4 regions of the Pantoea sp. SGAir0430 genome follow, and region 4 is predicted to be linked to each of the others. Evidence: predicted binding sites of a transcription regulator. Region 4 holds the regulator's gene; each other region holds the start of a gene.

Region 1 (7,585 bases), 480 kb from region 4:
GCCAGCGGTGAACTGCGGATAGCTCAGGGCAATATCGAGCTGGTCACACAGCCGCGCGGCAAACTCCGGGTCGCTGATTTCGCCCCGCTCGTGCTGCTCGAAGGTCTCGTCCATGCGAAAACGGCTCTGCAGCGTGGCAAGCGGCACGCGTCCCAGATCGCTCCAGACGCCGAGTACCCGATTGAAATCGATATCAACAATCACATTGCCTAAATCAAAGATGTACAGCATGACACCTCTCCTCTACGTTCCCTGGATCATTCACTCTAGCGGTAAAAGGCAAGCCTGAACAGGTACGCTTAGGGGAAATCCGCATTCCGCAAGCGGGGTCTGATTTCGTGCGGGTCGCGCTGCCTCAGACGGCAGGCAAAAAAAAGCCCCGCGGGTGCGGGGCTCATTATCAGACGATTTCGCTTACTCTTTGCTGCCGCGAGACGCGCGTTTGCGATCGTTCTCGGTCAGGTGGCGTTTACGAATACGTACTGACTGCGGCGTCACTTCTACCAGTTCGTCGTCATCGATGAACTCGATAGCCTGCTCCAGCGTCATTTTCTGCGGTGGTACCAGGGTGGTAGCTTCGTCAGTACCTGACGCACGCATGTTGGTCAGTTTCTTACCGGTCAGGCAGTTTACGGTCAGGTCGTTAGAACGGCTGTGAATACCGATGATCTGGCCTTCATACACTTCCGCACCGTGACCGAGGAACAGCTTACCGCGATCCTGCAGGCCGAACAGGGCGAAGGCAACCGCTTTACCCTGACCGTTGGAGATCAGCACGCCGTTCTGACGCTGGCCCACTTCGCCCGGACGCACGTCGTCGTAGTGGCTGAAGGTGGAGTACAGCAGACCGGTACCGGAAGTCATAGTCATGAATTCGTTACGGAAGCCGATCAGACCACGGCTTGGGATCACGTAGTCGAGACGTACGCGGCCTTTACCATCCGGATCCATGTTTTTCAGGTCGCCTTTACGCTCACCCATCGCCTGCATCACTGAACCCTGGTGGGTTTCTTCGATGTCGAGGGTAACGTTTTCGAATGGCTCCTGCTTGCGGCCTTCGAATTCACGGTAGATAACTTTCGGACGGGATACCGCCAGCTCGTAGCCTTCACGACGCATATTCTCGATCAGAACTGACAGGTGCAGCTCACCACGACCGGATACGCGGAATGCATCAGCATCTTCAGTTTCTTCTACGCGCAGCGCTACGTTGTGCACCAGCTCTTTGTTCAGACGCTCAAGGATCTGACGCGACGTCACAAACTTACCTTCTTTACCACAGAACGGTGAGGTGTTGACGTTGAAGAACATGGTTACGGTTGGCTCATCCACGCTCAGCGCTGGCAGCGCTTCCACATTCTGCGTGTCGCAGATGGTGTCGGAGATGTTCAGCTCGCCCAGACCGGTGATAGCGATGATGTCGCCCGCTTCAGCCAGATCGGATTCAATACGCTCCAGACCCAGATGGCCCAGCACTTTACCGACTTTCGCGTTACGGGTTTTCCCTTCGCTGTCGATTACAGTAACCTGCTGGTTTGGCTTCACTTTACCGCGCTTGATGCGGCCGATACCGATTACGCCGAGGTAGTTGTTGTAGTCCAGCTGCGAGATCTGCATCTGCAGTGGGGCTTCAACTTCAACCTGCGGTGGAGAAACGTGGTCGACGATGGCCTGATACAGCGGGGTCATGTCGTCAGCCATGTCGGTGTGATCCAGACCGGCGATACCATTCAGCGCAGACGCATAAATGATCGGGAAATCGAGCTGCTCGTCAGTCGCGTCGAGGTTGACGAACAGGTCAAATACCTGGTCCACAACCCAGTCCGGACGCGCGCCAGGACGGTCAACTTTGTTGATGACTACAATCGGCTTCAAACCGTGGGCAAAGGCTTTCTTGGTTACGAAGCGGGTTTGCGGCATAGGGCCATCCATCGCGTCTACAACCAGCAGCACCGAATCCACCATGGACATGACGCGCTCAACTTCACCACCGAAGTCGGCGTGTCCCGGGGTATCAACGATGTTGATACGGTAGTCGTTCCATTTGATGGCGGTGTTTTTCGCGAGGATGGTAATCCCACGCTCTTTCTCCAAATCGTTGGAGTCCATTACGCGCTCAGTCGCTTCGGTACGGGCATCAAAAGTACCGGACTGTTGCAGCAGTTTGTCAACCAGGGTGGTCTTACCATGGTCAACGTGCGCGATGATGGCGATGTTACGCAAATTTTCGATCACAGCTTTGCCTCAGGCATTATAGAAATAACGCGGTATTGTACACGGATTAAGCGAAAGACTGAACATGATCACAGTTTTCGCCGAAAGATTCTCGCAGTGCGCGTTTTTAGCACCAATAACGGTGCATTAAGCTGCACTTTGATGGCGCTTTGCACCATTTAAGTGCTTACCCCTAAACTGACGGCACTATTTTGGTGCATTCCATCCACGCTGGTGCAGCCGTCGTCTCACCGCAGGGCGCATCACAGCGCCATTTTCACCATTGTAATAAAGTTGGCACAGAATTCGCTTTATATCTTTTAAGCGAAAACGACAGTTGCACAACGGTTGAAGAGCTTGCCGAGATCTTGGTCAGGGGTGGTCAGTAGTCGTGACACATTCCCGGCAACAGAAGTTCTCTCACCACGACGACAAAATGACCATTTCCAGGAGAGTTGAGTATGTCCGCTGAACACGTTCTCTCGATGATGAACGAGCACGAAGTTAAGTTTGTTGACCTGCGTTTTACCGATACCAAAGGTAAAGAACAGCACGTTACTATCCCTGCTCACCAGGTTAACGCTGACTTCTTCGAAGAAGGCAAAATGTTCGATGGCTCTTCCATCGGCGGCTGGAAAGGCATTAACGAATCAGACATGGTGCTGATGCCGGATGCAACAACTGCCGTGATGGATCCGTTCTTCGAAGATCCAACGCTCATCATCCGCTGTGACATTCTCGAGCCAGGCACGCTGCAGGGCTACGATCGCGATCCACGCTCCATTGCCAAGCGCGCAGAAGAGTTCCTGCGTTCTTCCGGCATCGCCGACACCGTACTGTTCGGACCTGAGCCAGAGTTCTTCCTGTTTGACGACATCCGTTTCGGCTCTTCAACTTCCGGCTCACACGTGGCTATCGACGACATCGAAGCAGCCTGGAACACCGGTAAAGAGTACGAAGGCGGTAACAAAGGTCACCGTCCAGGTCTGAAAGGCGGCTACTTCCCGGTGCCACCGGTTGATTCATCACAGGACATCCGTTCTGCCATGTGTCTGACCATGGAGCAGATGGGTCTGGTGGTAGAAGCGCATCACCACGAAGTGGCTACAGCTGGTCAGAACGAAGTGGCTACCCGCTTCAACACCATGACCAAGAAAGCTGACGAAATTCAGATCTACAAATATGTTGTGCACAACGTCGCGCACGCCTACGGCAAAACGGCTACCTTTATGCCGAAGCCAATGTTTGGCGACAACGGTTCCGGTATGCACTGCCACATGTCACTGTCTAAAGGCGGCGTAAACCTGTTCTCTGGCGACAAATACGGCGGCCTGTCTGAAACTGCCCTGTTCTACATCGGCGGTATCATCAAGCACGCAAAAGCCATCAACGCCCTGGCTAACCCGACCACCAACTCATACAAGCGTCTGGTCCCAGGCTACGAAGCACCGGTCATGCTGGCTTACTCAGCGCGTAACCGTTCTGCCTCTATCCGTATCCCGGTGGTGGCCAGCCCGAAAGCACGTCGTATCGAAGCGCGCTTCCCGGATCCAGCGGCTAACCCATACCTGGCGTTCACCGCACTGCTGATGGCCGGCCTCGACGGCGTGATCAACAAGATCCACCCTGGCGATGCGATGGACAAAAATCTGTACGACCTGCCGCCGGAAGAAGAAGCTGAGATTCCAAAAGTGGCCGGTTCACTGGAAGAAGCGCTGAATGCACTGAACGAAGACCGCGAGTTCCTGACCCGTGGCGGCGTGTTCACCGACGACGCTATCGATGCTTACATCGAACTGCGTAAAGCTGACAACGACCGCGTACGCATGACGCCGCACCCGGTTGAGTTCGAACTGTACTACAGCGTTTAATCCTTAAAAGATTCGCGCAGATGCATCGTAGCCGCCAACGCCGCGACGGTGCTAATCCTGGCGCTGAAGATTTTTTGTTGCCGTGGAAACTTTAGCCCATCTCCGGATGGGCTTTTTTCACCGCGAATTCATCGTTCGACGGATAGATTTGCGTCCCCAAAGGCTATAATGCACTAATTTAGTGCAGAGGAACGCTGTATGGCAACTGGCACGCTGCCCGACGCGGGGCAGATTCTCAACTCCCTGATCAACAGTATTTTGCTGGTCGATAACGATCTGGTTATCCACTACGCCAACCCGGCGGCCCAGCAATTACTGGCGCAAAGCTCACGAAAATTGTTCGGCACGCCCTTACCGGAACTTACCGGCTATTTTTCGCTGAACATTGAGGTAATGAGCGAGAGTTTAGGGGCAGGCCAGGGCTTTACCGATAGCGAAGTCACGTTAGTGGTGGATGGCCGCGCGCACATTATGTCGCTCACGGCACAGCGTCTACCCGACGGATTTATTCTGCTGGAAATGGCGCCGATGGATAATCAGCGCCGTCTCAGCCAGGAGCAGATTCAGCACGCTCAGCAGGTTGCCGCGCGCGATCTGGTACGCGGCCTGGCGCACGAAATTAAAAACCCGCTCGGCGGATTGCGCGGCGCGGCGCAGCTGTTATCGCGCGCCCTGCCCGATCCGGCGCTGAATGAATATACCAAAGTGATTATTGAACAGGCCGACCGGCTGCGTAACCTGGTCGACCGCCTGCTGGGTCCGCAGCAGCCCGGACTGCACGTGACCCAGAGCATTCATCAGGTGGCTGAACGTGTGGTTAACCTGGTGTCGATGGAGCTGCCGGAAAACGTCTCGCTGGTGCGTGATTATGACCCCAGCCTGCCGGAGCTGCCGCACGACCCGGACCAGATTGAGCAGGTGCTGCTCAACGTGGTGCGTAACGCGCTGCAGGCGCTGGGCGAAGCGGGCGGCACCATTGTCATCCGCACCCGTACCGCGTTTCAGCTGACGTTACACGGCACGCGTTACCGGCTGGTGGCGCGTATCGACATTGAAGATGATGGCCCGGGCATTCCGGCCCAGCTGCAGGATACGCTGTTCTATCCGATGGTCAGCGGACGCGAAGGCGGCACCGGTTTAGGTCTCTCTATCGCCCGCAGCCTGATTGATCAGCATTCGGGAAAAATTGAATTTAACAGTTGGCCAGGCCACACCGAATTCTCGGTTTACCTGCCTATTCGCCAGTGAGGTTTCTATGCAACGAGGGATAGTCTGGATCGTCGATGACGATAGCTCCATCCGCTGGGTGCTTGAACGTGCGCTCACTGGAGCCGGTTTAAGCTGCGCGACCTTTGACAGCGGCAACGAGGTGCTGGATGCGCTCTCGACCAAAACCCCGGACGTATTATTGTCGGATATTCGTATGCCAGGCATGGATGGTCTGGCGCTGCTGAAGCAGATCAAACAGCGTCATCCGATGCTGCCGGTCATCATTATGACCGCGCATTCGGACCTCGACGCGGCGGTCAGCGCTTACCAGCAGGGCGCGTTTGATTACCTGCCAAAGCCGTTTGATATTGATGAAGCGGTCGCGCTGGTAGAGCGCGCCATCAGTCACTATCAGGAGCAGCAGCAGCCGCGCAATCAGCCGGTAAGCGGCCCGACCACCGACATTATCGGCGAAGCGCCGGCGATGCAGGATGTCTTCCGCATCATCGGCCGTCTGTCGCGTTCGTCGATCAGCGTGCTGATCAACGGCGAGTCCGGTACCGGTAAAGAGCTGGTAGCGCATGCGCTGCATCGCCACAGCCCGCGCGCCAAATCCCCGTTTATCGCGCTGAATATGGCGGCGATCCCGAAGGATTTGATCGAATCAGAGCTGTTTGGTCACGAGAAAGGCGCGTTTACCGGCGCGAACCAGATTCGTCAGGGCCGCTTTGAGCAGGCCGATGGCGGCACGCTGTTTCTCGACGAAATCGGCGATATGCCGCTTGATGTACAGACGCGCCTGCTGCGCGTGCTGGCCGATGGCCAGTTCTATCGTGTTGGCGGCTATGCGCCGGTCAAAGTGGATGTGCGCATCATCGCCGCTACCCACCAGAATCTGGAGCTGCGCGTGCAGGAGGGCAAATTCCGTGAGGACCTGTTCCATCGCCTCAACGTGATTCGCGTGCATCTGCCGCCGCTGCGTGAACGTCGCGAGGATATCCCGCGTCTGGCGCGGTACTTCCTGCAGGTCGCAGCGCGTGAGCTGGGCGTAGAAGCGAAAATTCTGCATCCGGAGACTGAAGCCGCGCTGACGCGACTGCACTGGTCGGGTAACGTGCGCCAGCTGGAGAACACCTGCCGCTGGCTGACGGTGATGGCCGCGGGCCAGGAAGTGCTGATTCAGGATCTGCCGCCGGAGCTGTTTGAGTCGAGTACGCCGGAAAATCCGGTGCAGTCGCTGCCGGACAGCTGGGCAACGCTGCTGGCGCAGTGGGCAGACCGCGCGCTGCGTTCCGGTCATCAAAACCTGCTGTCAGAAGCACAGCCGGAGATGGAGCGTACGCTGCTGACCACTGCGCTGCGTCATACGCAGGGCCACAAGCAGGAAGCGGCACGTTTACTGGGCTGGGGCCGCAATACGCTCACGCGTAAACTGAAAGAACTGGGCATGGAATAACGCGGAAAAGTGTAAAAGGGTTATTTATTGCACATTTTCTGCGCGTAACATCTGTACAGACCGGTGCCGTTCAGTATCATACGGGCGGCAATCGGGAGAGGCTAACATGTTGCAATCTGTCATCCAGCTGATCGCGCATAACGTGGCGGCAATCGGTAATGCTGTGACTCACTCACCGCAAACCGCGCTGGCCGCCGTGGTCTGCGCCATCAGCGTCAGTCTGTTCAGTTAACATAAAGGGAGCGCTGGCTCCCTTTATGCTTAAATTACCCGCGAAAATTGCTGCATCCGTGCTTTCTGCCGCAGATAGCGGTCAAAGCACATGCAGATGTTGCGAATCAGCAGACGGCCAATGCCGGTAACCTGCAGCCGGCGCTCACCGATCTCAAGCAAGCCGTCCGCCACCAGCGGCGCCAGCAGCGCTAAGTCCTCAGCAAAATAGCGTTCAAACACCACCGGCCACCGGGCTTCGATGTCGGCAAAATCCAGCGCAAAGTTACAGATCAGCGCTTTAATCACATCCCGCCGCAGACAATCATCCTCGCTCAGGTTTAAACCGCGCCATAGCGCATGGCCCTGCTGCTCAACACTGGCATACCAGGCTTTTAACTCTTTCTGATTCTGCGCATAGCTGTCGCCCAGCATGCTGATGGCCGAAACGCCCAGCCCGAGCAGTTCGGTTTCGCCCTGCGTGGTATAACCCTGGAAATTGCGATGCAGTACGCCGGCGCGCTGCGCCACCGCCAGTTCATCATCCGGTTTGGCAAAATGGTCCATGCCAATAAACTGGTAACCCGCACCGGTCAGCGTCGCGATGGTTTGCTGCAGGATTTGC
Region 2 (7,585 bases), 520 kb from region 4:
TTTATCATGGGCAACGCCATGCATCAGCTCAAAACCTCGCTGCCCCATTTACCGATTATTGGCCATTGCGAGACACAGGCGGTGTCTCACTACTTAAATCACTGGATGACCACACCACACCTCGATTATTCCCCCGAATGCTGAGGCTTACAGTGAACCGGACAGGATGTCCGGTTTTTTATTGCAGCTCGCGCTGCCACGCCTGAATATCGCCGATCTGCTCAGCGACCCACTGCGGATTGTAATAGGTATCCGGATAGCGCTCGCCGCTGTCACACAGCAGCGTGACCAGCGCGGCGGACTGCCCCTGCGCACGCAGCCGTTTTGCCACCTGCAGCATGCCCCAGAAATTGGTGCCGGTAGAGGCGCCCGGACGCCGGCCGAGAATCTGCTCCAGCCTTAACATGGCCGCCACGGTGGCGCCGTCGGGCACTTTCATCATTTCGTCAATCACATCCGGTAAAAACGACGGCTCAACGCGCGGGCGACCAATCCCCTCAATCAGGCTGCCACGCTCGCTGCGCAGCGTGCGATCGCGGCTGTGCCAGTAATCGAAAAACACCGAGTGTTGCGGATCGACCACCAGCAGGCGCGTGTCGTGGCCCTGATAGCGGATGTAGCGCCCCAGCGTAGCCGAGGTGCCGCCGGTGCCGGCGCTCATGATCAGGGTGTGCGGCACCGGGAAAGGTTCGTGCGCCATCTGGCGGAAAATGCTTTCGGCAATATTGTTGTTGCCGCGCCAGTCGGTAGCGCGTTCGGCGTAGGTAAACTGATCCATAAAATGGCCGTTGAGTTCACGCGCCAGACGCTCGGATTCGCTGTACAGCTGGCACGGATCGGCGACGAAGTGGCACTCCCCGCCGTAAAAGCGGATCAGCTCGATTTTGCGCCGCGCAGTGCTGGCTGGCATCACGGCGATAAACGGCAGGCCGAGCAGACGGGCAAAATAGGCTTCCGACACCGCGGTGCTGCCGGAGGAGGCTTCGATGATCGGCGTGTTTTCGCCAATCCAGCCATTGGCCAGACCATAGAGAAACAGCGAACGCGCCAGGCGATGTTTCAGGCTGCCGCTTGGATGGGTGCTTTCATCCTTAAGATAAAAGCGAATGCCGGGGAAATCGTCCAGCGTAAAACGGATCAGGTGCGTATCAGCGGAGCGCTGAAAGTCGGCGTTAATTTCATTGATAGCGTGGCGAACCCAGGGCGTTTGCATGGTGCGATTCCGGCAGCGAGATTGCGCTCAGTGTAAGGCACTGGCAGGAAAAAGAGGTTGCTAAAATTTGGTTATAATTGGCAAATAAGAGAAAATTTTTCTCCTGAGGTGGCGAATGCTAGATAAAACTGACCGCACACTGCTGGCGCTGCTGCAAAAAGACTGCACGCTGTCGCTGCAGGCGCTGGCCGATGCGGTGAATCTCACCACCACGCCGTGCTGGAAACGCCTGAAAAAGCTGGAAGATGATGGCATTATTCGGGCGCGCGTCGCGTTGCTGGATGGTGAAAAGCTCGGCCTGTCGCTCACCGCCTTTATGCTGATCAAAACCCAGCAGCACAGCAGCGACTGGTTTCAGCAGTTTGTCGCGGTGGTACAGCAGATGCCGGAAGTGATGGCCTTCTACCGCATGGCGGGCGAGTACGACTACCTGCTGCGCATTCAGGTGGCCGATATGAAGAGCTACGACGCGTTTTACAAGCGTCTGGTTAACGGCGTGCCGGGACTGATTGACGTCACCTCCAGCTTCGCTATGGAAGAGATTAAATACACCACCGCCTTGCCGGTAGCGCCCTGAACGGGCATCACAAGAGATTGTTTTGTGCGATTATTCAGCCAGTTAAGTTGGTATTTTTTGCGCGAGTGGCGGCGCTATCTGGGCGCCATCAGCTTGCTGATTATCATTGCGCTGCTGCAACTGCTGCCTCCGCATCTGGTCGGCGTGATTGTCGACGGCGTGACCCAGCACAGCCTGACGCGCGGCGAAATTTTTCTGTGGATCGGCGTGATGCTGGTGACCGCAGTGATTGTCTATTTGCTGCGCTACGTCTGGCGCGTGCTGCTGTTCGGCGCCTCTTACCAGCTGGCAGTGGAGCTGCGCGAAGATTTTTACCGCCAGCTTAGCCGCCAGCATCCGGCGTTTTACCTGCGCCACCGTACCGGCGATCTGATCGCGCGCGCGACTAACGATGTCGATCGCGTGGTGTTTGCCGCGGGTGAAGGGGTGCTGACGCTGGTGGATTCGCTGGTGATGGGGCTGGTCGTGCTGGCGGTAATGAGCGTGCAGATCAGCTGGGAGCTGACGCTGCTGGCGCTGATTCCTATGCCGATTATGGCGCTGGTGATCCAGAAAGACGGCGCGCGCCTGCATCAGCGCTTCAAAGTGGCGCAGGCGGCGTTCTCCAGCCTGAACGATCAAACGCAGGAGAGTCTGACCAGCATCCGCATGATCAAAGCCTTTGGCCTGGAAGATCATCAGTCGAGCCAGTTTGCGGATATCGCCAGCGACACCGGCCGCAAAAATCTGCACGTGGCGCGCGTCGATGCGCGCTTCGATCCCATCATTTATATCGCCGTGGGCTTTTCGAATCTGCTGGCGATTGGCGGTGGCGGCTGGATGGTGTGGCACGGTTCACTGACGCTCGGGCAGCTCACCAGCTTCGTCATGTACTTAGGGCTGATGATTTGGCCGATGCTGGCGCTGGCGTGGATGATTAACATCGTCGAGCGCGGCAGCGCGGCGTGGAGCCGTATTGGTGCGCTGCTGGCGGAAGCGCCTGCGGTTGAGGATGGTCAGCAGCCACTGCCGGCGGAAGCGGGCGTGCTGCAGGTGGCGATCCGCGCCTTCCACTATCCGGCGAGCAGCGCGCCGGTGCTGAGCGACGTGCATTTCCAGTTACAGCCCGGGCAGATGCTTGGGCTGTGCGGGCCTACCGGCTGCGGCAAAAGCACGCTGCTGAGCCTGATTCAGCGCCATTTTGATATCGATCAGGGCGAGATTTGCTATCACGCCATTCCGCTACCGCAACTGCGGCTGGACAGCTGGCGCAGCCGGCTGGCGGTGGTCAGTCAGACGCCGTTCCTGTTTTCCGATACCGTTGCGAATAACCTGGCGCTGGGCCGCCCGGAGGCAACGCAGGAAGAGATCGAGCGCGTGGCGCAGATGGCCTGCGTGCACGATGACATACTGCGTCTGCCGCAGGGGTACGCTACCGAAGTGGGCGAGCGCGGCGTCATGCTCTCTGGCGGGCAGAAACAGCGCATCGCCATTGCGCGTGCGCTGTTGCTCAACGCGGAGATTCTGATCCTCGACGATGCGCTGTCGGCGGTTGATGGCCGTACCGAACATGAAATCCTGCATAACCTGCGCCTGTGGGGCAAAGGGCGCACGCTGATCATCAGCGCGCATCGGCTGTCGGCGCTGACCGAAGCCAGCGAGATTCTGGTATTGCAGCAGGGCGCAGTGGCACAGCGCGGCGATCACGATACGCTGGCGGCGCAGCCGGGCTGGTATCGCGATATGTATCGCTATCAGCAGCTGGAAGCCGCGCTGGATGAGGACGAGTCAGAACAGGGAGCCGACCATGGCTAAATCGCAACGCTTATGGCCAACGCTGAAACGCCTGCTGGCCTACGGTAAACCGTGGCGCAAATCGCTGTGGTTGGCCGTCGGCATGCTGTGGATCGCTGCTGCTGCCGAAGTCACCGGTCCGGTGCTGGTGAGCTATTTTATCGATAACCTGGTGGCCAAACACCAGATGCCGTGGGGCATCGTGGCCGGGCTGCTGGTGGGTTTTGTGCTGCTACAGCTGCTGGCAGCGGGTCTGCACTATTTCCAGGCGCTGCTGTTTAACCGCGCGGCGATTGGCGTTGTGCAGCAGCTGCGTGTCGACGTGATGAATGCGGCGCTGCGCCAGCCGCTCAGTGCCTTCGATACCCAGCCGGTGGGACAGATTATTTCGCGCGTCACCAACGACACCGAAGTGATCAAAGATCTTTACGTCACGGTGGTGGCCACTGTGCTGCGCAGCGCTGCGCTGATTGGCGCGATGCTGGTGGCGATGTTTGCACTCGACTGGCGTATGGCGCTGGTGGCGCTGGTGATTTTCCCGCTGGTTTTAACGGTGATGCTGATCTATCAGCGCTACAGCACGCCGATTGCGCGCCGCGTACGTAGCTATCTGGCCGAGATCAATAATGGTTTTAACGAAGTGATTAACGGCATGAGTGTGATCCAGCAGTTTCGCCAGCAGGCGCGCTTCGGCGAGCGCATGGGCGAAGCCAGCCGTTCACACTATCTGGCGCGGATGGAGACGCTGCGGCTGGACGGCTTTTTGCTGCGTCCGCTGCTCAGCCTGTTTTCTGCACTGATATTGTGCGGTCTGCTGATGTTGTTCAGCTTTGCCACGCCGGGCGTGTTTGAGGTTGGCGTGCTTTACGCCTTTATCACTTATCTTGGCCGCCTTAACGAGCCACTGATCGAACTCACCACGCAGCAGTCAATGCTGCAGCAGGCGGTGGTGTCGGGCGAGCGTATTTTTGAACTGATGGATGCGGCGCAGCAGGGCTACGGCAGTGACGCTCAGCCGCTGGCTTCCGGGCGTATCACCCTGCGCGATGTCAGCTTTGCCTACCGCGACAACCGCGACGTGCTCAGCCATATCAACCTCGAAGTGCCGGCGCGCGGCTTCGTGGCACTGGTCGGCCACACCGGCAGCGGCAAAAGCACCTTAGCCAATCTGCTGATGGGCTACTATCCGGTGACGCGTGGCAGCATTGAGCTGGATGGCCGCCCGCTGCGCCAGCTGACGCACGATGCGCTGCGCGGCAGCGTGGCGATGGTGCAACAGGATCCGGTGGTACTGGCCGATACGCTATTGGCCAACGTGCGCCTGGGACGCGATATCAGCGAAGAGGACGTGTGGCGTGCGCTGGAGAAGGTGCAGCTGGCACCGCTGGCCCGCGCGATGCGCGACGGTATTCATACCCGGCTCGGTGAGCAGGGGAACACGCTGTCGGTCGGGCAGAAGCAGCTGCTGGCGCTGGCGCGCGTGCTGGTGTCGCTGCCGCAGATTCTGATCCTCGATGAGGCCACTGCCAATATCGACTCAGGCACCGAGCAGGCGATTCAGCAGGCGCTGCGCACGCTGCGCCAGCACAGCACGCTGGTGGTGATTGCTCACCGTCTTTCCACCATCACCGAAGCGGATCAGATTCTGGTGCTGCACCGTGGTCAGGTGGTCGAACGCGGTACGCACACCGAACTGCTGGCGCAGCAGGGCCGTTACTGGCAGATGTACCAGCTGCAGCAGGCTGGCGATGAACTCGCGGCGGGCATACCCGCAACAGCAGAAGGGTGATTTGCACCTTTTTTGCGCAGATTTATCGGAATGTTCTGTATTGATGCACTCCTTTGAGGCCGCAAGCACCAAAGGAGTGCAGCAAAGCCCCACCTTTCTGTTTTTCCGAATGAAAACCTTGCCCGTTACGCCATATCGGAGCGCGATACTCTGCGCCCGGCAGCCTTAGCGCCCACTTTTGCCATTTGTGGCACAGCCTTTGCTTAACTCTCTGCGTGTCCGCGAAGACTCACCTATTTTTATATCCGGAGGGGAACGTATGAAGCTGGTTACCGTGGTAATCAAACCATTTAAGCTGGAGGACGTGCGTGAAGCCTTATCCTCCATTGGCATTCAGGGCCTGACCGTGACCGAAGTGAAAGGCTTCGGTCGTCAGAAAGGCCATGCAGAACTGTACCGCGGTGCCGAGTACAGCGTTAACTTCCTGCCAAAAGTAAAAATCGATATTGCGATTGCGGACGATCAGCTGGATGAAGTGGTGGATGTGATCAGCAAAGCCGCGTACACCGGCAAAATTGGCGACGGCAAAATTTTCGTCGCGGAACTGCAGCGCGTGATTCGTATTCGTACCGGCGAGACCGACGAAGCAGCACTGTAACTGGGGCTCTGAATTGTGATGGGATGGAAAGAAATGAATAAAGTAATGACTAAGTTGGGCCTCACCAGCCTGGCGCTGTTACCGTCTCTTGCGATGGCAGCTGCGCCTGCCGTAGCGGATAAAGCCGATAACGCGTTTATGATGATTTGTACCGCGCTGGTACTGTTCATGACAATTCCCGGCATTGCCCTGTTTTACGGCGGCCTGATTCGCGGCAAAAACGTGCTGTCGATGCTGACTCAGGTCGCGGTGACGTTCGCGTTAGTATGCGTACTGTGGATCGTCTACGGCTACTCGCTGGCGTTCAGCGAAGGCAATGCCTTCTTCGGTAACTTCCAGTGGGCAATGCTGAAAAATATCGAGCTGAAAGCGGTGATGGGCAGCTTCTATCAGTACATTCACGTGGCGTTCCAGGCTTCCTTCGCCTGTATCACCGTGGGGCTGATTGTTGGTTCGCTGGCTGAGCGTATTCGCTTCTCTGCGGTACTGATTTTCGTGCTGGTGTGGCTGACGCTGGCCTATCTGCCTATCGCACATATGGTGTGGGCTGGCGGCTTCCTGGCACAGGATGGCGCGCTGGACTTCGCTGGCGGTACCGTGGTGCACATCAACGCCGCCGTTGCCGGTCTGGTTGGTGCTTACCTGGTAGGCAAGCGTGCTGGCTTCGGTAAAGAAGCGTTCAAACCGCATAACCTGCCGATGGTGTTTACCGGTACCGCGATTCTGTACGTTGGCTGGTTCGGCTTCAACGCCGGCTCTGCGTCTTCCGCGAACGAAATCGCGGCGCTGGCCTTCCTGAATACCGTGGTGGCCACTGCGGGTGCCGTGCTGTCGTGGGTGTTCGGTGAGTGGGCGCTGCGCGGTAAGCCTTCACTGCTGGGTGCGTCTTCTGGCTTCATCGCCGGTCTGGTTGCCATCACGCCAGCCTGTGGTTATGTCGGCGTCGGCGGCGCACTGATTATCGGTCTGGCCGGTGGCCTGGCAGGTATCTGGGGTGTGACCACGCTGAAGAAATGGCTGCGCGTTGATGACCCGTGTGATGTGTTCGGTGTGCACGGCGTGTGCGGTATCCTCGGCTGTATCCTGACCGGCGTGTTTGCCTCCTCTTCACTGGGCGGCGTAGGCTACGCGGAAGGCGTGACCATGGGCCATCAGGTTTGGGTGCAGCTGTTCAGCTGTGGCCTGACCATCGTCTGGTCTGGCGTAGTAGCCTTCGTGGGCTTCAAGCTGGCAGATATGATTGTTGGCCTGCGCGTACCGGAAGAACAGGAACGTGAAGGTCTGGATGTGAACAGCCACGGCGAGAACGCTTACAACCAGTAAGTGCCGGCTGGCAGAAGAGCAGTGCGCTATAACTATAATGATGAGAAAGGGGCGAGATAATCGCCCCTTTTTTTATGCTTCGCGCTGACGCATCACCCCTTCCTGCACCGTCGTCGCCACCAGCGTGCCGTCCTGGCTGAAGAACTCACCGCGCACGAAGCCGCGCGCGCCGGACGCTGAAGTGCTTACCACGCTGTACAGGAGCCACTCCGAGAGATCGAATGGACGGTGGAACCACATGGAGTGGTCAATCGTCGCCACCTGCATATCCGGCTCAAGGAAGCCTTTGCCATGCGGCTGCAGCGCGACCGG
Region 3 (7,585 bases), 360 kb from region 4:
CGTTGCGCACGGTATCGAGGTGCGAGCCGAGCAGCAGCGCCGGTGCGCCCGGCTCCGCCGCTTCATAGCGACCGCAGATATTGCCGACCGCATCCTGCCAGGTGTGCATACCTGCCGCCTGCATCCACTCAGCAACGCGCGCGTTGGCGCGCACCTGCTCCGGCGACAGATAGACGCGGGTCAGCCCCTCTTCGCTTTCACTGATTGCTGCCAGCGCGTCACAGCGCGCCATCACCCGCGCCGCCGCTGACTGCGCCTCACCGGCGCTCATCAGGCTATGACTCATGCGTGGCTCCCGTAGTGGTCCCAGGCAGCCTGCAGCGCCGCGCCCTGAGTGGTGCGGAAACCGACGTGATTCAGCACGGACTCCAGCGCGCTCAGCGTCAGCATCACGCAATCTTTGCGCGCGTTGTAGCCCATGGTGCCGATGCGCCACACTTTGCCGTGCAGCGGACCGAACGAGGTGCCAATCTCAATGCCGAAATCGTCCAGCATCAATTTGCGTACCTGGTCACCGTTGATGCCCTGCGGGATCACCACGCCAAGTACGTTATTCATCTTGTGTCTGAGATCGCCAAAGGTTTCCAGCCCCATGCCCTGAATGCCTTTCAGCAGCGCATCACCGTGCAGCTTGTGACGCGCAATGCCGTTATCCAGCCCTTCCTGCAGGATCAGACGGGCACATTCGCGTGCGCCAAACAGCGCCGAGGTGGCTTCGGTATGATGGTTGAGCCGCTCCGGCCCCCAGTAATCCATGATCATGCCGAGATCGAAGTAGTTGGAGTAGATCATCTCGTCGACGCCATCCTGATGTGCGTCGGTACGGATGCCCTGCTCCACGCACTTACGCTGACGGATCACCGCTTCCATTTGCGGGCTCAGGGTGATCGGCGAGGTGCCGGACGGACCACCGAGGCATTTCTGCATCCCGGCAGAGACCGCATCCAGCCCCCAGGCATCGGTTTCCAGCGGGTTGCCGCCCAGCGATGCGGTGGCATCGGTGTACAACAGCACGCCGTACTGGCGACAAATGGCACCGAGCTGCTCCAGCGGTTGCAGCATGGTGGTTGAGGTATCGCCCTGCACCGTCAGCAGCAGGCGCGGTTTGACTTTTTTGATCGCATCTTCGATCTGATCCGGGGTAAATACCTCGCCCCACGGCACCTCGATGGTATGGACTTCCGCGCGGCAGCGACGGGCGATTTCGCACAGCAGATGGCCGAAGCGGCCGAACACCGGCACCAGCACTTTATCGCCCGGACGAATCGCCGACAGCAGGATGGCTTCGATACCGGCGCGTGAGGTGCCATCAATCAGCAGGGTCCAGCGGTTTTCAGTGCGGAATACGCCACGATACAGCGCCATCACCTCGTTCATATAGTGCGTCATCGCCGGATCGTACTGCCCAAGCAGCTGGCTCGACATGGCGCGCAGCACGCGCGGGTCGGCGTTGATCGGGCCCGGTCCCATCAGCAGACGCTGTGGCGGATTGATTTGCGAGAACTGGCTGATATCCATGAGGGGTTCCTTATTGTTCGGTTACAGACGCACGGTCGAAATAAACTGCTTCAGCTCGGCGGTTTGTGGGTTTGCAAACAGCGTTTTGCTGTCACCCTGCTCCCACACGCGTCCCTGATGCATAAACACCACGCGGTCGCCCACGTCGCGGGCGAAGTTCATTTCATGGGTGACGAGAATCAGCGTCATGCCTTCGGCGGCCAGCTGCTCCAGCACTTTCAGTACTTCACCCACCAGCTCCGGATCGAGCGCCGAGGTGATTTCGTCACAGAGTAAAACTTTTGGCTGCATCGCCAGTGCACGGGCAATCGCCACGCGCTGCTGCTGACCGCCCGACAGGTTGGCCGGGTAGTAATTGAGGCGTTCGCCGAGCCCGACTTTTTCCAGCATCTGCGTAGCCAGCGTGCGGCACTCCGCCTCGCTCTTTTTCAGCACGCGGCGCGGTGCCAGCATCACGTTTTCCAGCGCGGTCATGTGCGGAAACAGGTTAAAGTTCTGAAACACCATGCCCACCGAGCGGCTGATTTCACGCGCCTGCGATTCACGATCGGTAATCGTCATGCCGCCCAGTTTAATGCTGCCTTCCTGATAGCCTTCCAGCCCGTTCATGCAGCGCAGCAATGTACTTTTACCGGAGCCGCTGCGGCCAATGATGGAGATCACTTCGCCGTTGTCGATATCCAGATCGACCCCTTTCAGTACGTGGTTATCACCGTAGTACTTCTGGACCTGATTAATGGTGATGAGCGGCATTGAATTTTTTCTCCAGGTACTGGCTGTAACGCGACAGCGGATAACACATCAGGAAGTAACCGAGCGCCACCAGGCCAAACACCTTGAAGGGCTGATACGTCACATTGTTGAGAATGGTGCCGGCTTTGGTCAGCTCGACAAAGCCGATAATCGACGCCAGCGCGGTGCCCTTGATCACCTGCACGGCAAAGCCAACGGTCGGCGCGATGGCGATGCGGATAGCCTGCGGTGCCACCACGCGATACAGCGTCTGGCCAAAGTTCAGGCCGAGGCAGCGCGACGCTTCCCACTGCCCTTTTGGCAGCGCGCGAATGCTGCCGTACCAGATATCCAGTAAAAACGCGCTGGTATACAGCGTCAGCGCCAGCGACGCTGCGGTCCAGGGCGCGACATCGATGCCGAACAGGCCAACGCCGAAGAAGGCCAGAAACAGCTGCATCAGCAGCGGCGTGCCCTGAAACAGCTCGGTATAACAGCGAATCAGGCGGGTGAGCCAGCGACGCTGCAGCAGACGCAGAAACAGCAGCGGCAGTGTCACCAGCGTGCCGCCGAAAAAGGCCACCAGCGACAGCAAAATCGTCCAGCGCGCCGCCAGCAGCAGGTTGCGCAGGATGTCCCAGTCAGTAAACGTTGTCATGCCGGCTGCGCTCCAAACCATTTGCGACCCAGCGCCAGCAGCAGCTGACGCATGGCAATCGACAACGCCAGATAGATCAGCGTGGTCACCAGATAAACTTCAAAACTCAAAAAGGTGCGCGACTGAATCAGGTTGGCGGCAAACGTCAGCTCTTCATACGAGACCTGCGACACCACCGACGAGCCGAGCATCACAATGATGCACTGGCTGACCAGCGCCGGATAAATGCGCTGCAGCGAGGGCGGCAGCACCACGCGGATGAAGGTTTGCGTGCGGCTCAGCCCGAGCACGCGCCCCGCTTCCCACTGCCCGCGCGGCGTGACCTGGATACCGGCACGGATGATTTCAGTGCTATAGGCGCCAAGGTTAATCAGCATCGCCAGCAGCGCCGCTTCACCGGCCGTCAGTTTCAGCCCGAGATTAGGCAGACCAAACACGATAAAAAACAGCTGTACCACAAACGGCGTGTTGCGAATCAGCTCGACGTAGATGCCCCACAGGCGGCTGGCCCAGCCCGGTTTGCCGCTGCGCAGCGCCGCGCCGAGAATACCCAGTCCGACACCGCCCACCGTTGCCAGCACCGTAAGCTGCACCGTGACCCACAGTCCGGCCAGCAGCTCTGGCCAGTGCGGCCAGAGATCTGCAAAGTTAAGTTGCCCAATCATTGGCCGTTCCTGTTATGCGCCGAGGTTGGCAGGCAGCGGCGCTTTCAGCCACTCTTCCGACAGCTTGTTCAGCGTGCCGTCTTTAATACCCTGCTCAATCAGTGCGTTCACTTTCTCTTTCAGCGCTGGCTCATTCTTTTTCAGGCCGATAAAGCACGGTGAATCTTTCAGCATAAACTGCGGCACCGGGGCTTTTTCCGCGTTCTGGCGCGCAATCGCCGCGACCACCAGGTTACCGGTAGCGACATACTGCACCTGACCGGAGAGATAGGCGGACAGCGTGGTGTTGTTATCTTCGTAGCGCTTCACCTGAGCATCTTTCGGAGCAACATCACTCAGTACCATGTCCTCTACCGCACCGCGCGTCACGCCAATCGATTTACCGCTCAGCGCCGCCGCATCTTTCAGCGTCTCGCCTTTCGGGCCGAACACGCCGAGGAAGAACGGTGCGTAGGCGCGGCTGAAGTCGATCACTTTTTCGCGCTCGGCGTTTTTGCCCATGCTGGAGATCACCAGGTCGACCTTGTCGGTCTGCAGATACGGCACGCGGTTGGCGCTGGTCACCGGCACCAGCTGCAACTTCAGTTTCATCTGCTTCGCGAGGTATTTCGCCATGTCGATGTCATAGCCCTGCGGCTGCAGATCGGTACCAACCGAGCCAAACGGCGGGAAGTCCTGCGGCACCGCCACGCGAATCACGCCACGCTTCTGGATATCCTGCAGCTGATCGGCCATGGCGCTGCCTGCCTGCGCCAGCAGCAATGCTGCTCCTGCTACTGCCAGTAATACTTTGTTCATTATGCACCCCGGTGAGTTAATGGTGAAACAAAAGATTCTTGGTAAATTGATTTGCAACTAATGTGCCAACCACAACGGGCAGCAAACGCAGCGGCTAAGCGGAGGATTTAAGGCGGTTGTGGGCGCATCATAACGGGGATCACCCCGTTAGCAGACGCGATCAAAAAAGGTGCAAAGCACCAAAACGGTGCCCTTTAGCGGTGTTCCAGCTCGTCAAGCTGCTGGTAAAGATCGGCAATCTGATGGATGCGCTGACGCCCCTGCGACAGCATTTCGTGCAGTAGCGCGTTGGCCAGCAGGTTGATCAGGCTCATTGCCGAGGCGTAGCTGTCAAAGGCGGAAACGCTGTCGAGCGGTGCGCACAGCTGCCAGCGCGCCAGGGTGAGAATGCCCTGCGCCTGCGGTTCGCACAGCACCAGTACCGGGATGCCGCTCTGCTGCAGCTGCTGCATCAGTGGACGAATGATGCGTGGCCGGCGGCGAAACGCCATTACCACCACCACATCTTCCGGCGTCATGTCCACCAGCTCTTCGCCCAGCGTCTGGCCTGGCTGCGGCAACACCTGCACCTGAGCGCGCGCCTGCAGTAGCTGCTGACGCAGGTGCAGCGCCACCGGATAAGCGTTGCGCATCCCAATGATAAACACCCGCCGTGCGGCACCCAGCGCAGCAATCACCTCGCTAAACTGCCGGGCGTCAATGCTGTTGACCCACTGCGTCAGGTTCGCCATCTCCTGCTTGTAATGACGCGACAACAGCGTGTTGCCCTGCACCGCGTCGCGGTTATCGGTCAGCGGCATTCCGCTCTGGCGCAGGGTGCGCAGTTCGTCACGCATGTCTTTGTATTTTTCATAGCCGAGGCGTTTGAACAGCCGGCTTACCGTGGCCTTTGATACGCCGCTAAGCCGCGCCAGCTCAGCGCTGTTATAGCTAATCAGATCATCAAAATGGTCAAACACAAAGTCAGCAATGCGCTGCTCCTGCGGCGACAGTTGCGGATAGTGACTGCGAAGGCGTTCATCGAGCTGTTTCATCATCGGTCCTGTAACTTTCGTTTCATCACAAGCTAGCATAAATCGATCCAGGCTGGCGTAACACCAAAACTGGAACGGCTCTTGCTTTACCATTGGTACAGACTGGTAGCGGCGCAATTTGTTGCGCTTGTTTTCCCTATCCAGCGCGATAAACCGCGCCGCTACAAAAGAATAATCCGGGAACAGTTCACTATGATTCAGAGCAATATGGCCCCGATGGGCATGGCGGTGACGCCGCATCACCTTGCCAGTGAAAGCGCACTGGCGGTACTGCGTGAAGGCGGCAACGCGCTGGAAGCGATGGTGGCGGCCGCGGCGACCATCGCGGTGGTCTATCCGCACATGAATGGCCTTGGCGGCGACGGCTTCTGGCTGGTGGTGCCACCCAGCGGTGATCCGGTTGCCATCGATGCCAGCGGTGCTGCCGGCTCGCTGGCGCACCCCGACTTCTACCACGGCGAAAGCCATATCCCGCATCGCGGCCCTAAAGCGGCACTGACGGTCGCCGGCACCGTCAGCGGCTGGCAGGAAGCGCTGACGCTGGCGCAGGAGCTGGGCGCAACGCCGCTGCCGCTGAGCCGTTTGCTGCGCGATGCGATTCGCTATGCGGCCGATGGCATTCCGGTCACCGCCTCCCAGGCGGCAGCGACGGCGGCAAAACAGCATGAGCTGCAACATCAGCCCGGTTTTGCTGCCACCTTTCTGCCTGATGGCGCACCGCCCGCCGCCGGCAGTCGTTTTACCCAGCCGGCACTGGCACAGACGCTGAGCGTGCTGAGCGAGCAAGGGCTGGAGAGCTTTTATCGCGGTGAGCTGGCGCACCATCTGGCACGCGAAATGGGCGCGCTCGGCATGCCGATTACGCTGGACGATTTACACCGGCAGCGCGCCCGGCGCTGCACGCCGCTGCACCTCGCGCACAGCGAAGGCGATATCTGGAACATGACGCCGCCAACGCAGGGGCTGGTATCGCTGGCGATCCTCGGGATCACCGATCGTCTGGCGATGACCGACGCCAGTGAAGCGCAGACAGTGCACCGCATCGTTGAAGCCACTAAACAGGCCTTTGCCCTGCGCGATCAACACATCACCGATCCGCGTCACATGGCGATTGATGTGCAGTCGCTGCTGAATGCCGATCATCTCGGCACGCTGGCCGCGCAGGTGCAGGACGATCGCGCCGCGCCCTGGGGCACCGGACGCGGACCGGGCGATACCGTGTGGATGGGAGTGATGGACAGCAGCGGCCTGGCGGTCTCCTTTATCCAGAGCATTTACCACGAATTTGGCAGCGGCGTCGTGCTGCCCGGCACCGGTATTACCTGGCAAAACCGTGGCGCGGCGTTCAGCCTGCAGCCGGATCACCTGCTGACGCTGGCACCGGGCAAACAGCCGTTCCATACGCTCAATCCAGCGGCTGCACGCCTGAAAGATGGCCGCACGCTGGTGTACGGCTCGATGGGCGGTGATGGCCAGCCGCAAACCCAGGCGGCGATCTTTACCCGCTATGTCATTCAGGGCCAGCCGCTGCAGCAGGCGGTCAGCGCACCGCGCTGGCTGCTTGGCCGCACCTGGGGACAATCCTCAGACTCCCTCAAGCTGGAGGCGCGCATCGCGCCTGAAACCGTGCAGCAGCTGCGCGCGCTCGGTCATGAGGTCGAACTGCTGGCTGAATACAGTGAAGTGGTGGGCCACGCCGGCGCCATCGTCAGACACAACAATGGCATGCTGGAAGGCGCGTTTGATCCGCGCAGCAACGGCAGCGCTGCCGGCTTTTAACGGAGACAATCATGAATGCACAACCGGACTGGGCGGCCTATATCGCCCAAATGGAACAGATTCTGGCGCTGGAGCTGGACGACACGCGCCGCGCCGAGCTGCTGACGCAGTTTAACCGTATCGCCGCAATGGCGCAGCCGCTGATGGCGCTGCCGCTGGACGATCGCCTGGAAGTGGCGGGAGTATTTCATCCATGACGCTGGCAGCCTTATCGATTAGCCAGCTGCAGCAGGCACTGGCGCAGGGCGATCTCAGCGCGCGCGACATCGCACAGCAGACGCTGGCCGCCATTGAACAGCATAACCCGGCCATCAACGCCTGGACCGCCGTCACCGCGCAGCGCATGCTGCGGGAAGCCGATCGGCTGAATCAACAGCGTCAGCGCGGCGAGCCGCTGCCGG
Region 4 (7,585 bases):
AGAGGAACGATGGTTGCCCGCGCAATGAGTTTGGCTGGTGGTCGCGATGCCGCAGAGATAAAATTACGGCTTGCATCACCGCTATTTGAAATCATGACCTGAGTAATTGATTAATCCAGGGAACCGGTAAGAGACGATTGCATGAGTAAGAGTAAAGGGAAGATGGTCCAGCGCCTGAAGCGGCTGGCTGGCAGGGTGCTTCTGGCATGGCTGGGTCTGTGGCTGGCCGGTATTGTGCTGTTCGCATTTTTGCCGGTGCCGTTTTCGGCGGTAATGGTGGAGCGGCAGCTTGGCGCGTGGTTCAGCGGACGCTTCGATTATGTCGCCCATTCAGACTGGGTGGGAATGGATGAGATTTCACCGTGGATGGCGCTGGCGGTGATCGCCTCGGAAGATCAGAAGTTTCCTGAGCACTGGGGCTTTGACGTGCATGCCATTCAGCAGGTGCTGGACAATGACGGCAGCGAACGGATGCGCGGCGCATCAACGCTGTCTCAGCAGACGGCGAAGAACCTGTTCTTGTGGGATGGCCGCAGTTGGGTGCGCAAAGGGCTGGAGGCCGGGCTGACGGTGGGACTGGAAACGGTATGGACCAAACGCCGCATTCTGACGGTGTACCTGAATATTGCGGAATTCGGTAATGGAGTGTTTGGTGTGGAAGAGGCATCGCAGCGCTATTTCCACAAGCCTGCCAGTCGGCTGAGCATGGCGGAAGCCGCTTTGCTGGCGGCGGTGCTGCCGAATCCGATTCGCTTCCGCGCGGATGCGCCGTCCGGCTACATTCGTCAGCGCCAGCAGTGGATTATGCGCCAGATGCGCCAGCTGGGCGGCGAGGGCTTCCTCAACCGTTACCAGCTGCACTGACGCGGTTAGTCTTCGTCAAAACCGGCTTCAAACAGCTCAATCACCGCGGCCAGCGCCTGGGTTTCCTGCGGGCCGCTGGCCTCGATTTCGATATGACCGCCTTTAGCGGAGTCGAGCATCAGTAGCGCAATCACGCTGCTGGCTTCGGCTTCGGTGCCGGCCTCGTTACGCAGCAGCACTTCCGCATCAAAACTCTGCACCAGCTCAAACAGCTTCATCGCCGGGCGCGCATGCATACCCAGCTTATTTCGAATCTCAACGGTTTGCTTCACGGTCATGATTTGCGTTTTTCCAGGGTGCGATGACGGGACTGCACATTTTTACCGCGCGAACGGAAATAGTCTGCCAGCTGTTCGGCAATGTAGACCGAACGGTGCTTACCGCCGGTACAGCCAATCGCCACCGTCAGATAGCTGCGGTTATTGGTTTCCAGCATCGGCAGCCACAGCTCGAGATAGCTGCGTGTCTGGTAGATAAAGTTGTGCACTTCGGTGTGACGATCGAGGAAGGCCGCCACCGGACGATCGAGCCCGGTCATCGGACGCAGCTTCGGATCCCAGTGCGGGTTGGGCAGGAAACGCACGTCAAATACGTAATCGGCGTCGATCGGGATGCCGTGCTTGAAGCCGAAGGATTCAAACACCATGGTGAGTTCACGCTCACGCTTGCCCAGCAGGCGCGTGCGCAGCATTTCTGCCAGCTCATGCACCGACATCTCTGAGGTATCGATGATCAGATCCGCACGCGAGCGCAGCGGCTCCAGCAGATCGTTCTCCTCATCAATGGCGCTTTCCAGCGACAGATTTTTGCTGGAGAGCGGATGCAGGCGGCGCGTGTCGCTGTAGCGGCGGATCAGCGTATTGCGATCGGCGTCCAGAAACAGCAGCTGTGGCGAGAACGCTTCCGGCAGATTGTTCAGTGCCTGCTCAAACACCTCCGGTGATTCCGGCATGTTGCGCACGTCAATGCTAACCGCCGCTGAGATATTGCGCTCGGTTAAGGTGTTCGCCAGCTCCGGCAGCAGCACCACCGGCAGGTTATCGACACAGTAGAAGCCCATATCCTCAAGGGCGCGCAGCGCGACTGATTTTCCTGAGCCTGACCGACCGCTAACGATCATCAGCACCATCACATTTCTCCCGTGTTAAACCGGCACGCAGGCCGGTAAAAGTGTCTGTCGCTTAAGCGTGATCTTCCTGAGCTTCTGTAATGATGGCGTAGAGCTCTTCATCGCTCTGTGCCGCGCGCAAACGGCGGCAGACGGTTTTATCCGCCAGGCGTTTCGCCACCAGCGACAGGGTGTGCAGATGGGTTTTGCACTGGTCTGCGGGCACCAGCAGGGCAAACAGCAGGTCAACCGGCTGGTTGTCGACGGCGTCAAAGGCGATAGGCTGGTCGAGGCTGATAAACACGCCAACGGCGCGCAGCGTATCCTCCTCCAGCTTGCCGTGCGGGATGGCGATGCCGTTGCCAATGCCGGTACTGCCCATGCGTTCACGGGTCAGGATGGCTTCAAAAAGCGTCTGGTGCGGCAGATTGAGCTGCTTAGCGGCCAGCTCGCTGATAATTTCCAGCGCGCGCTTTTTACTCTGGCAGTGTACGCCGCTGCGGGTGCAGTCCAGCGAAAGGACCGCGCTCAATTCCAGTGTCAGATCGTTGTTCATCATCGTTTCACTTGCGTGTTCACATAGCCGTAAGGCACGTACCGGGACACCGCGAACGGGCAGGGCAGGTGACTGCAGGCGCTTGCGCAGATGACAAAACGGGGCGGTGACCCGCCCCATTTCTCCTCTGAGTGCTGAACCCGTCAGCACTCTGCAAGCGTGAAGGTTAGTGTTTTTTCAGTTTGTCTTTGTGTTTGGTCAGCTGACGGGCCAGCTTGTCAATTAACCCGTCGATGGCCGCGTACATGTCTTCCGCTTCCGATGTGGCGTGCAGCTCCCCGCCGTTGACGTGCAGGGTTGCTTCCGCAATCTGCGTCACCTTCTCCACTTTCAGAACAATATAAACCTGATTGATACGATCAAAATAGTGTTCCAGTTTGGCAAATTTGTTATTTACAAATTCGCGCAGTGGGTCGGTTATCTCAACATTCAGTCCGGTAAGGTTTAGCTGCATAGGTCTTCCTTCTTGTTTCGGTCAAACCAGCTGCTTGCGCTGGTTTGATGGCGGTATAGATAAAGACTCGCGATACTTAGCAACCGTACGTCGCGCCACCATGATGCCCTGTTCAGATAACATGGAGGTCAGTTTGCTGTCGCTCAAGGGTTTTGCGGGATTTTCCGCGGAGATTAATTTTTTCACCAGTGCACGGATCGCCGTCGACGAGGCTTCGCCACCGCCTTCGGTGCTGACGTGACTGGAGAAAAAATACTTCAGTTCAAAAATGCCACGCGGGCTGTGCAAATACTTTTGCGTGGTGACGCGGGAAATGGTGGATTCATGCATATCCACGGCCTGGGCGATATCCGCCAGCACCATCGGACGCATATACTCTTCACCCTGTTCAAAAAACGCCTGCTGCTGTTCGACAATACAGCGCGTCACTTTCAGCAGCGTGTCGTTGCGGCTCTCCAGGCTCTTAATCAGCCAGCGGGCTTCCTGTAAGTTGCTGCGAATAAACTGACTGTCACTGTCATTACGCGCAGAACCGCCCATCGCGGCGTAATGCTGATTAATCTTCAGGCGCGGCAGGCTGTCAGCGTTCAGCTCCACCGTCCAGCGCGTGCCAGTCTTGCGCACCAGCACATCGGGAATCACATACTCGGGCTCGCTGGTATTGATGGACTGCCCGGGGCGCGGATCGAGCGACTGAATCAGCAGCATCGCTTCCTTCAGCACCTCTTCTTTCAGCCGCGTCACGCGCATCAGGCTGCGGAAATCGTGGTTAGCCAGCAGGTCGAGGTGCTCGCTGACGATCAGCCGTGCTTCGTTCAGCATCGGCATATCGGCCGGATACTGCGACAGCTGCACCAGCAGGCAGTCACGCAGATCGCGTGCGCCGACGCCCACCGGATCGAAACGCTGTACGCGCTTCAGCACCGCTTCCACCTCTTCCAGCGTCAGCTCTTCGTCACCAATACTGTCACAAATGTCCTGTAAGCTGACAGTGAGATAACCGGTATCGTCGATGGCATCGACGATGGAGGTGGCGATGGCGCGGTCGGTGTCGGTGAACGGCGTCAGTTCCACCTGCCACATCAGATAGTCCTGCAGCGACTGCGTGGTTTCACCCTGATACACCGGCAGCTCGTCGTCCTGGTAATCGGTGCCGGTGCCGGAGGGCGTACCGGCCGTGTAGATCTCGTCCCAGGTGGCATCGAGCGGCAGCTCTTCCGGCATCTCTTTCTGTTCGAGTGCCTCACGGGTATCTAACGCCTCGTTCTCCTGAAACTCGCGGGCGTCGACTTCATCGTGCAGATCGGTTTGTTCAAGCAGCGGATTGCTTTCCAGCGCCAGTTGCAGTTCCTGCTGGAGTTCAAGCGTAGAGAGTTGCAGCAAGCGGATTGCCTGCTGCAACTGGGGGGTCATCGCCAGCTGTTGGCTGAGCCTGAGTTGCAAACCTTGCTTCATAATCCGGCTAGAATTTCCTAAGCAAATGTCGGGTATGCCGACACCTTATCAGAGTCTGAACTCTTCGCCCAAATAAACCCGCTTAACCTGCTCATCTGCAAGAATTTCATCTGGCGTGCCGTGGGCAATCAGATGGCCCTGGCTGACGATATATGCGCGCTCACACACCGCGAGCGTTTCACGCACGTTGTGGTCGGTGATCAGCACGCCGAGGCCGCTGTCACGCAGGTGTTCGATGATCTTTTTGATATCGATAACGGAGATGGGGTCAACGCCGGCAAAAGGTTCATCCAGCAGGATAAACTTTGGATTGGCGGCCAGCGCACGGGCAATCTCGACGCGGCGACGTTCACCGCCCGACAGCGCCTGGCCCATGCTGTCGCGCAGATGGCCGATGTGGAACTCGTCCATCAGCTCATTGGCGCGGTCCTGACGCTGCTCTTCCGTCAGATCGTCACGCACCTGCAGTACCGCCATCAGGTTGTCGTAGACGCTCAGACGGCGAAAGATCGACGCTTCCTGCGGCAGATAACCGATGCCGCGGCGCGCGCGCGCATGCAGCGGCAGAATACTGATATCTTCTTCATCAATGATGATGCGGCCGGCATCACGCGGCACGATGCCGACCACCATGTAGAAGGTGGTGGTTTTACCGGCCCCGTTGGGGCCCAGCAGGCCGACAATCTCGCCGGATTTCACCTGCAGGCTGACATCTTCTACTACGCGACGGCCTTTGTAGGCTTTCGCCAGGTTTTCAGCGACTAATGTGGCCATAGCGATCAGTTACTCTTTTTGGGGCTCGCAGACGAACCGTTTTTATCCTGCAGCTGCGACGGCACCAGCACGGTGGTGACGCGCTTGCTCTGGCCCTGACTGTAGGCCTGCATTTTCTGCTCTTTCACCAGATAGGTGATGCGATCGCCTTTGATGTTGCTGTCCTGCTGCTCAATAAAGGCGTTGCCGGTCAGCTCGACGAAATCGTTGGCCAGCTCATAGTGCAGTTTGGCGGCGTGACCCTGCACCGGTTTGCCGTTGTCCTGCATCTGATAAAAGGTGGCCGGATTGCCGTAGGCATCGACGATGGTTTTGTTGCTGTCGCCGCCGGGACGCGTTACCACCACTTTATCGGCGGTAATTTTGATGGTGCCCTGGGTCACGATCACGTTGCCGGTAAAGGTGGCGACGTTACCCTGCAAATCGAGCGCCTGGTTCACCGAGTCGATGTTAACCGGCTTGTCCGAATCGCCCGTTAACGCCAGCGCCGGCAGGCTGGTTGCCAGCAGCGCACTCACCAGCAGCAACTTAAGGCTATTTTTGTTCATTTTGAATTTCATAGGAGGTTTTGACCTTTTCAAGCAGCTCGGCATTCTTTGTCCGTAGGTTGCCGCGCATCTTCATGCCAGTGGAGTTAAAACTGCGGCCAAATAGGGTGACCTGATCGTCAGACGTCACATCCTGGCTGACCAGATTAACCTGAGCATTATCCGTGATGATGCGCTCAAGCTGGGAATCCTGCGTCAATGTGTGTACTTCAACGTGGCCATAAAGATACAGCATACGATCTTTCGTCAGCTTTGCCTTGTCAGCACGAACCGACCACGTGGGCACTTTGTTTTCGTCGTAAGTGGTCATCACCGGATTATCGAACCAGCTCACTTCTTCGGCCGAAAAGTAGGTCACTTTATCCGAGACCAGCTTATAGGCCAGCGCACCCGTCGGGTTATACACCACGGTGCTGGAGTTAGCGCTGGTGTAGGTCGGCGCCTGATCGTTGGTCGCCACCGGCGTGGCGCTGTCGTCCTGGTTGGTAAGATTCCAGCCGATCAGCACCAGGGCGATCAGCGCCAGAATCAGCGTTATCCAACGCCTGCTTTTACTCATACTGATTGCCCTTTGGCATCCTCAAATTTGTTCTGCGCCAGCAAAATCAGGTCGCATAGCTCACGTACTGCACCGCGACCGCCAGCAATGCGCGTCACGTAATGCGCGCGCGGCTGTAACACCGGATGCGCATCGGCGACGGCCACGCTCAGACCCGCCTGTGCCATTACCGGCCAGTCGATCAGGTCGTCACCAATATACGCGACCTGGTCTGCCGATAGTGACAGTTTATCCAGGAGTTCGCGCCAGGCCAAAAGCTTATCCGACTGTCCCTGGTAAAGATGCGTAATGCCGAGCGTTTTACAGCGATCTTCCAGCAGTTTAGCGCGACGGCCGGTAATAATAGCCACTTCGATGTCCGAGGTCAGCAGGCAGCGCACGCCGTAACCGTCGCGCACGTTAAAGGCCTTTAGCTCTTCACCGCTGTTGCCCATGTAAATCAGGCCGTCGGACATCACGCCGTCGACATCGCAAATCAGCAGGCGGATGTTGGCCGCCCGCGCCATCACGTCGGCGCTCACCGGACCGTAGCAGGTGTCGACCATCGTGGTTTCAGCACTCATTGTTGTTTCCCGTTCAGACCACGCCAGCGCGCAGCATGTCATGCATATGTACCACACCGAGTAGGCGATCGTCATCGGCCACCAGCAGCGCAGTGATGTTTTTGTTTTGCATCAGATTAAGCGCGTCCACCGCCAGCAGGTTGGGGCGCACGCGAATCCCGCCGCGCGTCATGACATCCTGGATACGCGCCGACTGGAAATCGATGCCCATATCGAAGATGCGGCGCAGGTCACCGTCCGTGAAAATCCCTTCGATTTTCATCAGGTCGTCGACAATCACCGTCAGGCCGAGGTTTTTGCGCGTAATTTCCAGCAGCGCGTCGCGCAGCGAGGCGTCACGGGTGACGTGGGGAATTTCATCGCCGCTGTGCATAATGTCGCTGACGTGCAGCAGCAGTTTGCGCCCCAGCGCGCCGCCCGGGTGCGACAGCGCGAAATCTTCCTGCGTGAAGCCGCGCGCCTCCAGCAGCGCCACCGCCAGCGCATCGCCCATCACCAGCGTGGCGGTGGTGCTGGAGGTCGGTGCCAGCCCGAGCGGACAGGCTTCCTGCGGCACTTTCACGCATAAATGCACATCGGCAGCCCGGCCCATGGCGCTCTCCGGACGGCTGGTCAGGCAAATCAGCTGCACTTTCTGCCGTTTGAGCACCGGGATCAGCGCGAGGATTTCGCCGGACTCGCCGCTGTTCGAGATGGCGATCACC

Evidence for each region. The regulator sigma-54, encoded in region 4, starts transcription at its own class of promoters, with help from an activator protein. The targets are predictions, from matches to a motif close to GTTGGCACANNTTTCGCTNT.
Region 1: a site for sigma-54 is predicted at 2,508-2,527, ahead of glnA (glutamate--ammonia ligase). Genes of this name have one in related genera too.
Region 2: a site for sigma-54 is predicted at 5,539-5,558, ahead of glnK (P-II family nitrogen regulator). Genes of this name have one in related genera too.
Region 3: a site for sigma-54 is predicted at 5,474-5,493, ahead of E7738_RS10135 (gamma-glutamyltransferase family protein). Genes of this name have one in related genera too.

What each region holds. Positions count from the first base shown of each region.
Region 1 is NZ_CP039427.1:2,917,407-2,924,991, forward strand. Features, by position in the region: gene yihX (glucose-1-phosphatase) at 1-231, opposite strand, end outside; gene typA (ribosome-dependent GTPase TypA) at 415-2,235, opposite strand; gene glnA (glutamate--ammonia ligase) at 2,676-4,085, shown strand; gene glnL (nitrogen regulation protein NR(II)) at 4,284-5,333, shown strand; gene glnG (nitrogen regulation protein NR(I)) at 5,341-6,750, shown strand; gene E7738_RS13855 (YshB family small membrane protein) at 6,857-6,982, shown strand; gene hemN (oxygen-independent coproporphyrinogen III oxidase) at 7,012-7,585, opposite strand, start outside.
Region 2 is NZ_CP039427.1:1,924,633-1,932,217, reverse strand. Features, by position in the region: gene cof (HMP-PP phosphatase) at 1-144, shown strand, start outside; gene E7738_RS09385 (PLP-dependent cysteine synthase family protein) at 179-1,213, opposite strand; gene E7738_RS09380 (Lrp/AsnC family transcriptional regulator) at 1,329-1,790, shown strand; gene E7738_RS09375 (SmdA family multidrug ABC transporter permease/ATP-binding protein) at 1,815-3,584, shown strand; gene E7738_RS09370 (SmdB family multidrug efflux ABC transporter permease/ATP-binding protein) at 3,577-5,352, shown strand; gene glnK (P-II family nitrogen regulator) at 5,612-5,950, shown strand; gene amtB (ammonium transporter AmtB) at 5,984-7,273, shown strand; gene tesB (acyl-CoA thioesterase II) at 7,346-7,585, opposite strand, start outside.
Region 3 is NZ_CP039427.1:2,085,144-2,092,728, forward strand. Features, by position in the region: gene hpxK (allantoate amidohydrolase) at 1-286, opposite strand, end outside; gene E7738_RS10105 (pyridoxal-phosphate-dependent aminotransferase family protein) at 283-1,518, opposite strand; gene E7738_RS10110 (amino acid ABC transporter ATP-binding protein) at 1,540-2,271, opposite strand; gene E7738_RS10115 (amino acid ABC transporter permease) at 2,252-2,908, opposite strand; gene E7738_RS10120 (amino acid ABC transporter permease) at 2,905-3,573, opposite strand; gene E7738_RS10125 (transporter substrate-binding domain-containing protein) at 3,586-4,371, opposite strand; gene hpxU (MurR/RpiR family transcriptional regulator HpxU) at 4,566-5,405, opposite strand; gene E7738_RS10135 (gamma-glutamyltransferase family protein) at 5,598-7,184, shown strand; gene hpxX (oxalurate catabolism protein HpxX) at 7,196-7,381, shown strand; gene E7738_RS10145 (AtzE family amidohydrolase) at 7,378-7,585, shown strand, end outside.
Region 4 is NZ_CP039427.1:2,440,292-2,447,876, reverse strand. Features, by position in the region: gene mtgA (monofunctional biosynthetic peptidoglycan transglycosylase) at 142-864, shown strand; gene npr (PTS phosphocarrier protein NPr) at 870-1,142, opposite strand; gene rapZ (RNase adapter RapZ) at 1,139-1,993, opposite strand; gene ptsN (PTS IIA-like nitrogen regulatory protein PtsN) at 2,046-2,528, opposite strand; gene hpf (ribosome hibernation promoting factor) at 2,695-2,982, opposite strand; gene rpoN (RNA polymerase factor sigma-54) at 3,004-4,437, opposite strand; gene lptB (LPS export ABC transporter ATP-binding protein) at 4,486-5,211, opposite strand; gene lptA (lipopolysaccharide ABC transporter substrate-binding protein LptA) at 5,217-5,771, opposite strand; gene lptC (LPS export ABC transporter periplasmic protein LptC) at 5,746-6,318, opposite strand; gene kdsC (3-deoxy-manno-octulosonate-8-phosphatase KdsC) at 6,315-6,881, opposite strand; gene kdsD (arabinose-5-phosphate isomerase KdsD) at 6,895-7,585, opposite strand, start outside.